DNA from 3 places in the Rhizobium sp. 10N427 genome. Region 2 is predicted to be linked to each of the others. Evidence: predicted binding sites of a transcription regulator. Region 2 holds the regulator's gene; each other region holds the start of a gene.
The links. Region 2 encodes LexA, which represses DNA repair genes until DNA is damaged. Its sites were predicted from a motif close to TGTTCNNNNTGTGTTCNG; they were not measured.

Region 1: dnaE (DNA polymerase III subunit alpha) is a predicted target of LexA. The motif match lies at 1,709-1,726, and genes of this name have one in related genera.
Region 3: AC1DIJ_RS06250 (ribonuclease T2 family protein) is a predicted target of LexA. The motif match lies at 1,770-1,787, and genes of this name have one in related genera.

The regions. Positions count from the first base shown of each region.
Region 1 covers NZ_JBFTID010000009.1:59,032-63,621, forward strand. Annotated here, with positions in the region: gene dnaE (DNA polymerase III subunit alpha) at 1-1,485, opposite strand, end outside; gene AC1DIJ_RS19425 (hypothetical protein) at 1,788-2,363, shown strand; gene AC1DIJ_RS19430 (DUF5680 domain-containing protein) at 2,429-2,893, shown strand; gene AC1DIJ_RS19435 (ABC transporter ATP-binding protein) at 2,890-3,573, opposite strand; gene AC1DIJ_RS19440 (lipoprotein-releasing ABC transporter permease subunit) at 3,589-4,590, opposite strand, start outside.
Region 2 covers NZ_JBFTID010000020.1:37,771-42,360, reverse strand. Annotated here, with positions in the region: gene eno (phosphopyruvate hydratase) at 1-107, opposite strand, end outside; gene kdsA (3-deoxy-8-phosphooctulonate synthase) at 262-1,107, opposite strand; gene AC1DIJ_RS27880 (VOC family protein) at 1,104-1,982, opposite strand; gene lexA (transcriptional repressor LexA) at 2,186-2,899, shown strand; gene AC1DIJ_RS27870 (ComEC/Rec2 family competence protein) at 2,880-4,590, opposite strand, start outside.
Region 3 covers NZ_JBFTID010000002.1:363,914-368,503, forward strand. Annotated here, with positions in the region: gene ettA (energy-dependent translational throttle protein EttA) at 1-904, opposite strand, end outside; gene AC1DIJ_RS06250 (ribonuclease T2 family protein) at 1,018-1,755, opposite strand; gene AC1DIJ_RS06255 (alpha/beta hydrolase) at 1,906-2,835, shown strand; gene AC1DIJ_RS06260 (DMT family transporter) at 2,850-3,803, shown strand; gene caiB (succinate--glutarate CoA-transferase) at 3,822-4,590, shown strand, end outside.

The DNA of each region.
Region 1 (4,590 bases), on a different contig from region 2:
CGGCGTCGGATTGGCCGGGTTGTTCGGCACCAGCTTGCAGATCTTGTCGACCTGGCCATAGGGCATTTCGAGCACGCGGCCGACGTCGCGCAGTGCAGCACGCGCCTGCAGCGAACCGAAGGTGATGATCTGCGCCACCTGCTCGCGGCCGTATTTCTTCTGCACGTAGCGGATCACCTCTTCGCGGCGGTCCTGGCAGAAGTCGATATCGAAGTCGGGCATCGACACGCGGTCGGGATTGAGGAAGCGTTCGAACAGCAGCGAGAAGCGCAGCGGATCGACGTCGGTAATCGTCAGCGCATAGGCGACCAGCGAACCCGCACCGGAACCGCGGCCCGGGCCGACCGGAATATCCTGCAGCTTGGCCCATTTGATGAAGTCGGCAACGATCAGGAAGTAGCCGGGGAATTTCATCTTCTCGATGACGCTGAGCTCGAATTCCAGCCGGTCGCGATAGTCCTTTTCCTCGTAGCCCGGTGACATGCCGAGCGTCGCCAGACGCATATCGAGGCCTTCGACGGCCTGACGGCGCAGCTCGCCGGATTCGGCGCGATCGGCCTCGTCGGCGTCGTCGCTGGCGCCGGTAAAGCGCGGCAGGATCGGCTTGCGGGTCTGCAGCACGAAGGAGCAGCGTCTGGCGATCTCCAGCGTGCTTTCCAGCGCCTCCGGCAGATCGGCAAACAGCTTGGCCATCTCCGCCCGGCTCTTCAGATAGTGATCCGGCGTCAGGCGGAAGCGGCTGTCGTCGGAGACGATGGCGTTGTGCGCCACGGCCATCAAGGCGTCATGCGCGTCGTAGTCGTCCCGCGCCGGGAAGAAGGCCTCGTTGGTCGCCACCAGCGGCAGATCGTGCTCGTAGGCAAGGCCGATCATCTTCTGCTCGTGGCGCTTGTCATAGGTGCCATGGCGCTGCAGCTCGACATAGAGCCGGTCGCCGAACAGCGCCTTGAGACGCAGCAGGCGCGAAACCGCAGGCGCCATGTGCCCCTGCTTCAGGGCCATATCGATGGGGCCGCCCAGCGAACCGGTGAGCGCGATCAGCCCCTCGGTGCCGGCTTCCTCCAGCCAGGAGGCGCGGACGTGGACCGCCTGATTGTCTTCACCCCCGAGATAGGCGCGGCTCACGAGATCGACGAGCCGCTCGTAACCGGCAGCTGTTGCCGCCAGCACGACGATCGCAGGCAGCTTGCCCATCATCTGCTGGCCGCCGCGCTTTTCAACTTCCAGTCCGTCTTCCATATCGACGGAGATCTGGCAGCCGATGATCGGCTGCAGCCCCTCGTCCATCGCCTTCTGGGCGAATTCGAGGGCGACGAAGAGATTGTTGGTATCGGTGATGGCAATCGCCGGCTGGCTGTCGCCCGAAGCCTTGTAGAGGATCTTCTTCAGCGGCAGCGCACCCTCGAGCAGCGAATAGGCCGAGTGTACGCGCAGATGAACGAAACCCGGCGTCCCGCCGATAAATCCGCCCTCTGCATCCGCCATGACACGTCCCTTCAATCGCCCGTATGAATCGGTGCCATTGTCGGTCCTGCCCGTCGAGATGTCCAGAAGAAGTCCCTGTCCGGAACCGCATGGCAGCCATGCGGCCCCTGAAAAATTACATAGCCATCAGAATCAGAGAGAAGCTGGCAACAAACATTGCGATGGAGGTGAATGCTGCGACGTCACGGATCATGTCAGTCATTTGGCTCTCCTTTACTCGTTATGTTTTTAGTTTGTTCCGCTATTGTTCCGTTGTCAACAGGATTGTTTTCTGTTTGGTTAACGCGGAACAGGAGAGAAACATGCGCCTCACAATCCTTGCCGCCGCTCTGCTTTCGGCTCAGGCCGCTATTGCCGCCGACGCCGGCCCCGCCCGCGTCGTGGATGCTGCCGTGGGCGATTGGAACGGCGACGGCAAGCCTGATCTGGCAGTGCTTGCCGAGGCTGCGGCGGATGCCGAAGACGATCAGCTCGGCATCTACATCTATCTGCGCGACGACCACGATCTGCTGCGGCTTGCGGCCAGCGCACCCGGCAAGATCTGGGGCAGCACGGCTGTTGACGGGATCTACGGCCAGGAGCCGTCGATCAAGGCCGCCGGGAAATCGTCGATCTCCGTGCATTCGCAGAACAGCGCCATCGGCCGGGACCGCTGGGAGCAAACACTGACGCTCGCCTATCGCAACGGCCAGTTCGTCGTCGCCGGCTATACCTACAGCGATTACGACACGCTCGACCCGGATGCCGGTGGCACCTGCGACTACAATGCGCTGACGGGCAAATTGCAAAAAGCCGGCAAGGATCAGACATCGGAGCCGCGCGTTATCGCCATTACCGACTGGAAGGCCGAAACCGGCCAGTCGATCTGCGGCAACTGATTTGTTCTCTTTTTGTTCTTTACAAAAAGCGCGACGTCTGCGAGACATATCGCAGGAGGCGCGGCATGTATCTCACTCTCTTGAACGACTTCATCGTCGAGGCAAAATCGCAGACCTATGTCGGCGGCGGGGCAAAGATCGCGGCCTGCCGGCCGGGATCGCAGGATATCGGCTATGAGCGCGGCGAATGGCGCTATCTCGACAGCTATTTCGGCGGCACCGATTTCGCAGGCCAGGAGACCGTCTGGTTGAATGGCGAGCCCGTCTGGGCGATGAACTACTTCGGCCACATCATCGAGCCGCGGCTGATCGACGGTAGCCGCGCCGGGGCCGTGATCAAGGCAGCGCTCTCGGCGCTTTATGGTGGTGAAAAACGCTTTCTCGGCGGCATGGAATATGAGCACGCGTTCGGCCTGTATATCGACCGAAGCGAGGGTGATTGCGGGCATTTCCGCGGCATGGAGATGATTGTCGTCGAAGAACGGCGCGCTTACGAACTCGATTATCGCGGCGGTCTGATCCGCCTTTAGAATTCGACGACCTTGCCGTCGGTGATCGTCACACGGCGGTCCATGCGCGCGGCGAGATCGTGATTGTGGGTGGCGATCAGGGCCGCGAGACCGGACTGGCGAACCAGCGCTTCCAGCGCGTCGAAGACGTAGTTGGCGGTTTCCGGGTCGAGATTGCCGGTCGGCTCGTCGGCGAGAAGCAGGCTCGGCGCGTTGGCAACTGCGCGGGCGATCGCCACGCGCTGCTGCTCGCCGCCGGAGAGTTCGCCTGGGCGATGGGAACCGCGATGGCCGATGCGCATGTATTCGAGCAGCTGCTGGGCGCGGACGGCGGCTTCCTTGCGCGCCAAGCCCGAGATCATCTGCGGCATCATGATGTTTTCCTGCGCCGAGAATTCCGGCAGCAGGTGATGAAACTGATAGACGAAGCCGATCTCGCTGCGGCGGATCGCGGTGCGCTTGTCATCGGAGAGCCCGTTGCAGGCATGACCGTTGATGCTGACCTCGCCATCATCAGGATGTTCAAGCAGACCCGCCAGATGCAGCAGGGTCGATTTGCCGGTGCCCGATGGTGCAACGAGAGCGACGATTTCGCCGCTATGCAGCGTGAAATCCGCGCCCTTCAGAATGGAGAGCACCGTATCGCCCTGCCCGTAGTGACGCTCGACGCCGGAAAGCTTGAGAACGACATTGCGTTTCATGGAGTTCAGCATTCCTTATTCGTAGCGTAGCGCTTGCACCGGATCGAGGCGCGAGGCGCGCCAGGCCGGGAAGATGGTCGCAAGGAAGGACAGCGTCAGCGCCATGATGACGACAGAGGTCGTCTCGCTGACGCTCATCTGTGCCGGCAGCTGGCTCAGGAAATAGAGCTGCGGATTGAAGAGAATGGTGCCGGTGATCCAGGAGAAGAACTGGCGGATCGACTCGATATTGATGCAGACGACGACGCCGAGCAGAACGCCTGCCAGCGTACCGACGATGCCGATGGCGGCGCCGGTCATGAAGAAGATGCGCATGATCGCACCGGAGCTTGCGCCCATGGTGCGCAGGATGGCGATATCGCTGCCCTTGTCCTTCACCAGCATGATCAGGCCGGAGATGATGTTCAGCGCCGCGACCAGAACGATCAGCGTCAGGATCATGAACATGACGTTGCGCTCGACCTGAAGGGCGGAGAAGAAGGTCTGGTTGCGCTGGCGCCAGTCGGTGATGGCGATCTGGCGGCCGGCGGCAGCCTCCACCTTCGGCCTCAGATTGTCGATATCATCGGGATTGTTGGCGAAGAGCTCGATCGACTGGACCAGCCCTTCCGAATTGAAATAGAGCTGCGCCTCCTCGAGCGGCATGTAGATGATGGCGGAATCATATTCCGACATGCCGATCTCGAAGATACCCGATATGGTGTAGGACTTGACACGCGGATTGACGCCCATCGGCGTGACGTCGCCTTCCGGCGAAATCAGCGTGATCGTATCGCCGGCCTGCAGCCCAAGCTGGTTGGCCATGCCGGAGCCGATCAACACGCCCTGCCCGGACATGAAGCCGACCAGATCGCCGGACTTGATGTTGTCGGAGACGGTTTTGAGCTTGGTCAGGTCTTCGGAGCGGATACCGCGCACCAGCGCGCCGCTGCCCGCCCCACCCTGGCCCGACGCCAGCGTCTGGCCCTCGACCAGCGGCAGCGCCATGCGGATACCGGGCACAGCGGCGAATTTCTC
Region 2 (4,590 bases):
GCCGCGCGGCCCATGCTGCCATCTTCCAGATAAACGTCGACCTCGACGGTGGGGTTGCCACGGCTATCGAGAATCTCGCGGGCGATGATATCGGTAATTGCAGTCATGGGTTTCTTCCTGCTCGGTGGGTGGGATAAATCGTTTGAAATCGTCTTAATCGAAGGCACGCAAATTACAATGGCCGTTTTTGAGCCGCCTAACATGCCTTCGTTTCCGGCCTCATTCGAGGCCTATTACAGGATCATGTCAGCCTTTTGAACGTCAGGCCGCTTTCGCGATCGCGTCGAAGGCGAGAAGCTTTTCGAGAAGCCGCGGCATGTCCTTCAGATAGACCATATTCGGGCCGTCGGACGGGGCGTTGTCCGGGTCTTCGTGGGTTTCGACAAAAACACCTGCGACACCGACTGCAACGGCTGCACGCGCCAGGGTCTCAACGAATTCGCGCTGACCACCGCTCGAGCCGCCCTGCCCGCCCGGCTGCTGCACGGAATGCGTGGCGTCGAAGATAACAGGGGCGCCGAGTGCGGCCATGATTGGCAGCGAGCGCATGTCCGATACCAGCGTGTTGTAACCGAAGGAGGCGCCGCGTTCGCAGAGCAGGATGTTCGGATTACCGCTGGCATTCAGCTTGGTGAGAACATTCTTCATGTCCCAGGGCGCCAGGAACTGGCCCTTCTTGACGTTGACGATCCGGCCGGTCTTGGCGGCGGCAACGAGAAGGTCGGTCTGGCGGCTGAGGAAGGCCGGGATCTGCAGGATGTCGGCGACGGAAGCCACCTGCTCGCACTGCTCTTCCGTGTGGATGTCGGTCAGAACGGGAAAGCCGAATTCCTTCTTCAGATCGGAGAAGACTTCAAGCGCCTTTTCAAGACCGATGCCGCGCTCGGCGGAAAGCGATGTGCGGTTCGCCTTGTCGAAAGACGACTTATAGACGAGGCCGATACCGAGCGACTTGCAGAGTTCGCTCAGAACACCGGCGACCATGAAAGCGTGGTCGCGGCTTTCCATCTGGCAAGGACCGGCGATCAGCGACAGCTTGCCCGTATTCGAAAAAGTAACGCGTCCAGCACTCTCGCCGGCGACGACTTCTGCATTGGTATTTGTCATTGGGTCTCCTCGAAGGCAAAGATTGCGCCTTGTCCCGGCGCCGGCTTCACCAGCAGACGATTGTTCATACTGACATGGGTGATCCCGTTAGCAGCCAAATGCGCCGCTGTCACGGCCAGATCACCGACCGAAAAGACGATTGCGCGCGCCCTGAGGCCGTTATCGGTGACAAGTGGCTCGGCATCGAAATAGGCCTCCATGCCCTCGTTCGAGAAGATGGAAAGTCTCCCGTTCGGCAATTCGAAGGATAGGCCGAGTGCCGCCTCCTTAGGCTCCACTCCACCGCTGGCCGTCTCCAGAAATTCGGCGAAGGCCTGCGGATCCTCAGCGCTCAGGGCAATCTCGCTGATGCCGGTGACGCCGTTTGCATGGGTTTCCAGTGCCTTGCGATCGGCCGGAAAGGCGTTGATCCGCTGGCAGGCGAAGAAGAAGACATCGGGTGCCCGGAGATCGGCGGCAAAGGCGAGCTTGAAGGCGCCTGTCGCCTGCGTTCCGTCGGGCATGACGATCGGCCGCGAGAATTCGACCATATCACCGCCGCTGAGCTGCGCGCCGTCATAGGAAGCCTTGTCCGCATCGGCATCATCGGTGCCGAAGACGATGGCTGAAAAACCATCATCGCCGCAGCGGAAGCGGAAGGCCTGATCGCGGGCGACGAAGCTGTTGCCCTTCGCGACTGCCGCGTCGCACTCCGCTTGGCTCGCGACACCGAGCGGTTCGAGATAGGTCTTGTCGGCCAAGAAGACGCAGGCATTCTCCGTTCCGAACGGATGACGGCCATCGGCCGCGACGGTGAAACCGAGACGCCCGAGTCGCTCGCGGGCAACGTCGATATGGGTCACGGGCAGTACCAGATGATCGAGCGGATGCGTCATGGCGGTTCCTCCGGTGAAGCCGGCAGAGATTTGCACGCCCTGCCCGGCAAAGCGCAAGCGTGGATCACCAATGCGGCAAATAAACTTTCAAAAACGACGAAAAATCATCGGAAGTTTTACCAATATTTAGGCACTTGCGGAACACATATGGAACATATAGTGTCCGTTCTGGCTTTGTTTCACGAATCTGGGGAAAGACTTCGATGCTGACGCGCAAACAACAGGAGCTTCTCCTCTTCATTCACGAGCGGATGAAGGAGTCCGGCGTACCGCCGTCCTTCGACGAGATGAAGGATGCGCTCGACCTGGCTTCCAAGTCGGGCATCCATCGCCTGATCACGGCTCTGGAAGAACGTGGCTTCATTCGCCGCCTACCGAACAGGGCGCGCGCACTCGAGGTCATCAAGCTTCCGGAAGCCTACAGCCCGAGCATTCAGCCGCGCCGCGGCTTCTCGCCGAGCGTCATCGAAGGCAGCCTTGGCAAGCCGCAGCCCGTCGCGCCGCCGAAGCCGGCGAACGAGGACAATCACACGTCGATCTCCGTGCCGGTCATGGGCCGGATCGCAGCCGGTGTGCCGATTTCGGCGATCCAGCAGAACACACACGACATCACTGTTCCCGCCGACATGCTCGGAAACGGTGAACATTATGCTCTTGAGGTCAAGGGCGACTCGATGATCGAGGCCGGCATCTTCGACGGCGATACGGTCATCATCCGCAACACCAATACCGCCAATGCCGGTGATATCGTCGTTGCTCTCGTCGATGACGAAGAGGCAACGCTGAAGCGCTTTCGCCGCAAGGGTGCATCCATTGCGCTCGAAGCTGCCAACCCGGCTTACGAAACCCGTATTTTCGGACCGGACCGCGTCAAGGTTCAGGGCAAGCTCGTTGGCCTTATCCGCCGCTATCACTGAGCGTCTCGCTTTCACCAAAAGTGCCGCTGCGCCAATCGTAGGCGCGGTGGCCGGTCCAGGGCCGGTCGAGACCCTCGAATGATGTGGTGATTTCGGCGATCCCATTGGGGAAACGAAGCTCGACAGCGCCTGTCTTCCGCAGTGTCTCCCCGGTGAAAAGCAGGGCGCCTGAGCGGCAGGTATCGAGGCGCAGGCGAACCGGTGTGACGACGATATCGGATATGTCGCAGGCTGGGCCAAGGAACGCCGCATTCTCGATCACGGTCAGGATCGAACCACTGTCGAGCTTCGCCGTACACCAGGCCTTTTTCACGCATGAGAAGCGCTCGCCCGTCGCACTGGCCTTGATCGCGTTCATGGTGTCGTTCTGCTGTGCCTCTGTCAGTTTCAGCCTTTCACCGCGCGGTGCGGTTGGAATATCCGGGAGCGCCGGGAACGCCGGTGACAAATGCTTATCGATCACCAGAGCGCGCCTCCATTGATCAAAGATAAAGCCCGGTGGCCGCTCGCGATTGGTGGCGAGGCCGTTGTCACTGACGATGCCCGCCATGCTCCCGTCCTCGGCAATCACGATTTTCGGCGGCGGAGGACCTCCCAACATCGCGGCGGCTGTCGTCGATGCCACCAAGATCGCGGTGCCTAGATGGCGCATGCGGCTGCGCAGCAAAGTCAGCAGCAGGAAACCTGTCACCGCCGCGGGAAAATACCAAGACGCCAGGCGCCCGACGCCGATATCGCCGCCCCATGAAGCAACCGTCCTGGCGATGGCGATCACCAGATCGAGCCCGAAGCCCGTCACCTGCCACGCCCATGCATCGAGGCCGAAGGGCATCAGCAGCATGGCAATGAGGCCGAACGGCATGATGATGAAGGAGATGATCGGCATGGCAGCGAGATTGGCTGGCAGGCCATAGGCCGTCAGCCGGTGGAAGTGCTCGACCGAGAACAACGCGGTCGAGAAGCCGCCGATGACGGAGGTCAGCAGAATGCCACCGAAGAACGCCGCGGCGGAAGACAGCATCCTGACTGCGCGAAACTTTGCGAAGGGCCGGTCGCGCACCGGCCTCTCCTTCCAGAGCGCATAGCCCGCGACGAGGGCCAGTGTCGCGGCGAAGGACATCTGGAAGCTTGGTCCCATGATCTCCAAGGGCGAGAGGACAATGATCACCAGCGCCGATAGGGCTACGTTGCGCAGACTGATCGACGGCCGGTCGAAGAAGACTGCGGCCAACATGATCGCCATCATGATGAAGGCGCGTTCGGCGGAGACGGCGAAGCCCGAGATCAGGAAATAGGCGGTGACGGCGGCAAGCGCACCGGCTGCGGCGATCTTCTTGACGGGATAGGCCTGGACGACAGCCGGAAACAGGCTGAGCACGCTGCGGAAGCCGACGAAGAAGATGCCTGCCGACAGCGCCATGTTGAGACCGGAAATGGCAATGATATGCGCAAGCCCGGATTGGCGCAGCGCCTCGGTCGTCTCGCTCGAAATGGCGCGGCGCTCGTCCGTGACGAGAGCGGCGGCGAAAGCGCCGGTGTCGCCAGGCAGGATACCTCTGATACGATCGCCGATGCCGCTTCTGAGGCGATAAAGCCATTCAAGCGCGCGATCCTGCATCGATCCGGGCCCGGGTTCGGCCGCCGGAACTACGGCAGGGGCACCATAAAAGAAACCGTTGCCACCGACGCCG
Region 3 (4,590 bases), on a different contig from region 2:
CGCCGGGACGGATGCCTTCTGCGGCATCGACCAGCTGTTCGTAGGCCTTGATACGGGCCTTCGACTTCGCCTGGCGGGCCTTCGGGCTGGAAGCGATCCATTCCTGTTCGCGCGACAGCGCCTTCTGGCGGCCGGCTTCTTCGCGGTTTTCCTGCAGCATGCGCTTGGCCTTGGCCGTCAGGTAGGCAGAGTAGTTGCCTTCGTACGGAATACCGCGGCCGCGGTCGAGCTCGAGGATCCAGCCCGTGACGTTGTCGAGGAAGTAGCGGTCGTGGGTGATCATCATCACGGCGCCCGGATAATCGCGCAGGTGCTTTTCGAGCCACGCGATGGTTTCGGCGTCGAGATGGTTGGTCGGTTCGTCGAGCAGCAGCAGGTCCGGCTGCGACAGGAGCAGGCGGCAGAGTGCGATACGGCGGCGTTCACCGCCCGAGAGAATGGTGACGTCGGAATCCTTCGGCGGGCAGCGCAGCGCTTCCATCGCCATCTCGACCTGCTGTTCCAGATCCCAGAGGTTCTGGCTGTCGATGATGTCCTGGAGCTTGGCGCCCTCGTCCGCCGTCTCGTCGGAATAGTTCATCATCAGCTCGTTGTAGCGGTCGATGATCGCCGTCTTGTCGGCAACGCCCATCATGACGTTCTCGAAGGCGGTCTTTGTCGGATCGAGATGCGGCTCCTGCTCAAGGTAGCCAACGGTCGCACCGTCGGCGAGCCAGGCTTCGCCTGTGTATTCCTTGTCCTGACCGGCGATGATGCGCAGCACCGTCGACTTACCGGCGCCGTTCGGGCCAAGAATACCGATCTTGGCATCCGGGTAGAACGACAGGTTGACGTTCTCGAGAATTTTCTTGGCGCCGTAAGACTTGTTGAGTCCCGACATGTGATAAATGAACTGACGTGCCATCTTTAAACTGCTCCGCGCGCAAACGTGTAAATCCGTGGCCGCTATGTAGGCGAAACCCGGCTCCCGGGCAACGCCGAAACCGGCCTCTCTTGCGCTTTGCAGCAGTCTTTGCCTCAGAAACCGGCCGCGTCGACCACACCTTGGTCGCATCCGAAGGAGGTTCGTCCCGCCCCCTGGATCAGCGTGCCGAGATTATCGGCAGAGCCTGGCGCCACCGCATCCTCGGAAAGCCCGATCGTCAGCTCGCTGATAACCCGAACACCGCCGGCCCGGCGGCAGCTCATCTTCACCCGGTCGGCAGCGCCAGCGCCAAAACTCTTGTCGAAGGCCGCCTTGATCTGATCGGCGCTGACAGACTTGCCGACATTTGCGGCAAACAGCTCGCGCACCGCCGATGCATTGAGATCGCCGATCAGCCGCACGGCCGTGCCGAAATAGGCGTCGGCCGAAAGCTTGGTGCAGGTGCCGTGCTTGGTCCATTCGTGACGCTCGAGCGCCGATTGCGTGCCCGGCATCGCTTTTGCCAGCGCCGCCGCATTCTCCGCCGTCAGCTTGACCTCAGGCAGCGACCGCCAGTCGCCATCCTTGTCGGCCGCCTGCTCCTCCTTCGAGACGCCACAGTAATTCTGCCGCATCGGCCAGAGGCCATGGAGGGTAAAATTGGTCGCGTCGAAACGATCCCGCGTCTGGCTGGCGCATTCCGGCTTCTTCTGGTTGGTCTGGCAAAAGGCCGGCTGCCAGCTTGCAGCGAGGATGAAGCGCGTGCGCCCCTGCCCTTCCTGTGCGAAAGCCGAAGCCGCCAACAGGCCTGACAAAGCCACGATTGCCGCATGCAGAAAGAACCTGCTCATCTCCATCCCCTAGATAGAACAATACAAGAACAAGTAAGCACGAAGCGCAACGTTCCGCAACCCTGAATCGCAGCATTTTCCCCTGCAAATCGCCGCAGGCCCGCTTGCATTTGACGGCCGATCTGATCTTCTGCGCGCCGGGAGGATCGGATGTTTTCGCAAACACAATGGCTTAACGTGGCAGGCGCCTCGCTCGCCTTTCACAGCGAGATGGCCGCGGGCGCGCCACGCGGTATCCTCGTCGTCTGCCACGGCCTTGCCGAGCATTCGAAACGCTATCAGCGCTTCGCAGAGGCCATTGCCGCGCGCGGCTATCATGTCTTCGCCCACGATCACCGCGGCCACGGCGAGACCAAGGCGCCGGATGCGCCGACCGGCCAGTTCGCGAGGCGCGACGGTGTATCCCGCGTCATCGATGACGTCGCCGCCATGCGCGATCATGCAGCGAGGCTACACCCGGGGCTCCCCGTCATCCTCTTCGGCCATTCGATGGGCGGGCTGATCGCGCTCAACGCCGCGCAGACCTATCCGGAGAAATTCGATGCGGTTGCCGTCTGGAATTCGAATTTCGCCGTTGGCCTCTCCGGCCGCGCCGCACAGGTGATCCTGCGCGCCGAAAAGGCGCTGAAGGGCTCGGATGTACCAAGCGGCATGCTGCCGCGATTGACCTTCGCCGCCTGGGGTAAGTCCATTCCCGGCCACACAACGGAATTCGACTGGCTGTCGCGCGATCCGGCCGAGGTCGCGAAATATATCACCGACCCGCTCTGCGGCTTCGATGCCTCTGTATCGATGTGGCTCGACGTTTTCGAACTGACGTTCCGGGCGACGAAAAAGGAGCAACTCGACCGTCTTCCGAAGGATCGCCCGATCCATCTCGTTGGCGGCGGGCAGGATCCGGCAACGGAGCGCGGAAAAGCCGTTTTCTGGCTCTCAAGCCATTTGAAACGCCAGGGCTTCTCCCGTATCACCACTGAAATATATCAGGACTTCAGGCACGAGACCTTGAACGAGACCGGCGCAGCAGACGCCATCTCGGCCTTCGCCGATTGGTGCGACGGCGCGGTCATGCGGTCCTGAGCAGAGTATCCGAGATGGCAGGCGCTGCAATGAAGACGAACTCCTCTTCCGAAGTCACCATGGGCCTGGCGCTCATGCTTCTGTCGGTGCTGTTTTCACCGCTGATCGACATCTTCGCCAAGCTGGCGATCGCCACCGTCCCGTCAGCGGAGATCACCGCCGCGCGTTTCGCCGTCCAGGCGATCTGCATGCTGCCCGTCGTCATCTGGCGCAAGAACCTCGCCGACCTGTCGTGGAAGCAGACCTTCTATCACGCGATCCGCGGGATCATCATGACCATTTCGATGATCTCCTTCGTCGCGACGCTGAAATACATGTCGGTCGCCGATGCCATCGCCATCTTCTTTGTCGAGCCGATCATCCTGACGATCCTCAGCAGCATCTTCCTCGGCGAAGCCATCGGCTGGCGGCGCTACACAGCCTGCGGCGTCGGCTTCTTCGGCGCCATCCTCATCATCCAGCCGAGCTTCCAGGAAGTCGGCTTCGTGGCGCTGCTTCCCGTCGTCAGCGCCGTCTGCATCGCCATTTCGGCGATGATGAACCGGGCCCTGGCGCAGCGCGAAGACCCCTGGGTCATGCAGTTCCAGATGGGCCTCTGGGGCCTGCTGTTCTGCGCGATCATTCTCTATGTCGGCGAAGGCAGCGGCTCCGATGTCTTCGATCCGGTCATGCCCTCCACTATCGCCTTCGGCTACCTCGCAGGCGTCGGCGTCATGGCGGCGATCGCCGGCATTCTCGGCGTCTATGCCTATCGCGCCGCTCCGGCATCGACGCTGGCGCCGCTGCAATATTTCGAGATCGTCTCGGCGACGATCTTCGCCTGGCTGGTCTTTGGCGACTTCCCGGATGCCATCAAATGGCTCGGTATCCTGATCATCATCGCTTCGGGCCTCTACATCATCTGGCGCGAGCGGCGCTTTGCATCCAAGCCCGTATCCGATACATCTGAGGCAACACGGGCGCCGTAATCCGCCCGCGGGAGGAACATGACGGTCAGCAGCAAAAAGCCGCCGCTTGCGGGCATCAGGGTCATCGAACTGGCCCGCGTGCTTGCCGGTCCCTGGGCCGGGCAGATGTTGGCCGATCTCGGAGCCGACGTCATCAAGGTCGAAAATCCCGATGGCGGCGACGATACGAGGCAATGGGGGCCGCCCTTCGTCGAGGGCGCCGACGGCGAAAATCTTTCCGCCGCCTATTACCATTCCACCAACCGCAACAAGCGCTCGATCACCGCCGACCTCAAGACAGAGGAAGGCCAGGCGCTGGTCCGCCGCCTGGCTGCAACAGCCGATGTGCTGATCGAGAATTTCAAGCTCGGCGGTCTCGTCAAATACGGTCTCGATTACGAGAGCCTGCGCCAGATCAATCCCAAACTCGTCTATTGCTCGATCACCGGTTTCGGCCAGACCGGCCCCTATGCCAATCTCGCCGGCTACGATTACATCGTCCAGGGCATGTCGGGCTTCATGTCCGTCACCGGCGAGCCAGACGGGCAGCCGATGAAGGCCGGCGTCGCCATCGCCGATATCTTCACCGGCATCTATGCCGTCTCGGCCATCGAGGCGGCACTGATCCACGCGCTGAAGACCGGCGAAGGCCAGCTGGTCGATATGGCGCTGCTCGATGTGCAGTCCGCCATTCTCGCCAACCAGAACATGAATTACCTCGTGTCCGGCAAGGCGCCGGTGCGGCTCGGCAATGCGCATCCGAACATCTCGCCCTACGAAGTCATTCCGGCCGCCGATGGCTATCTCA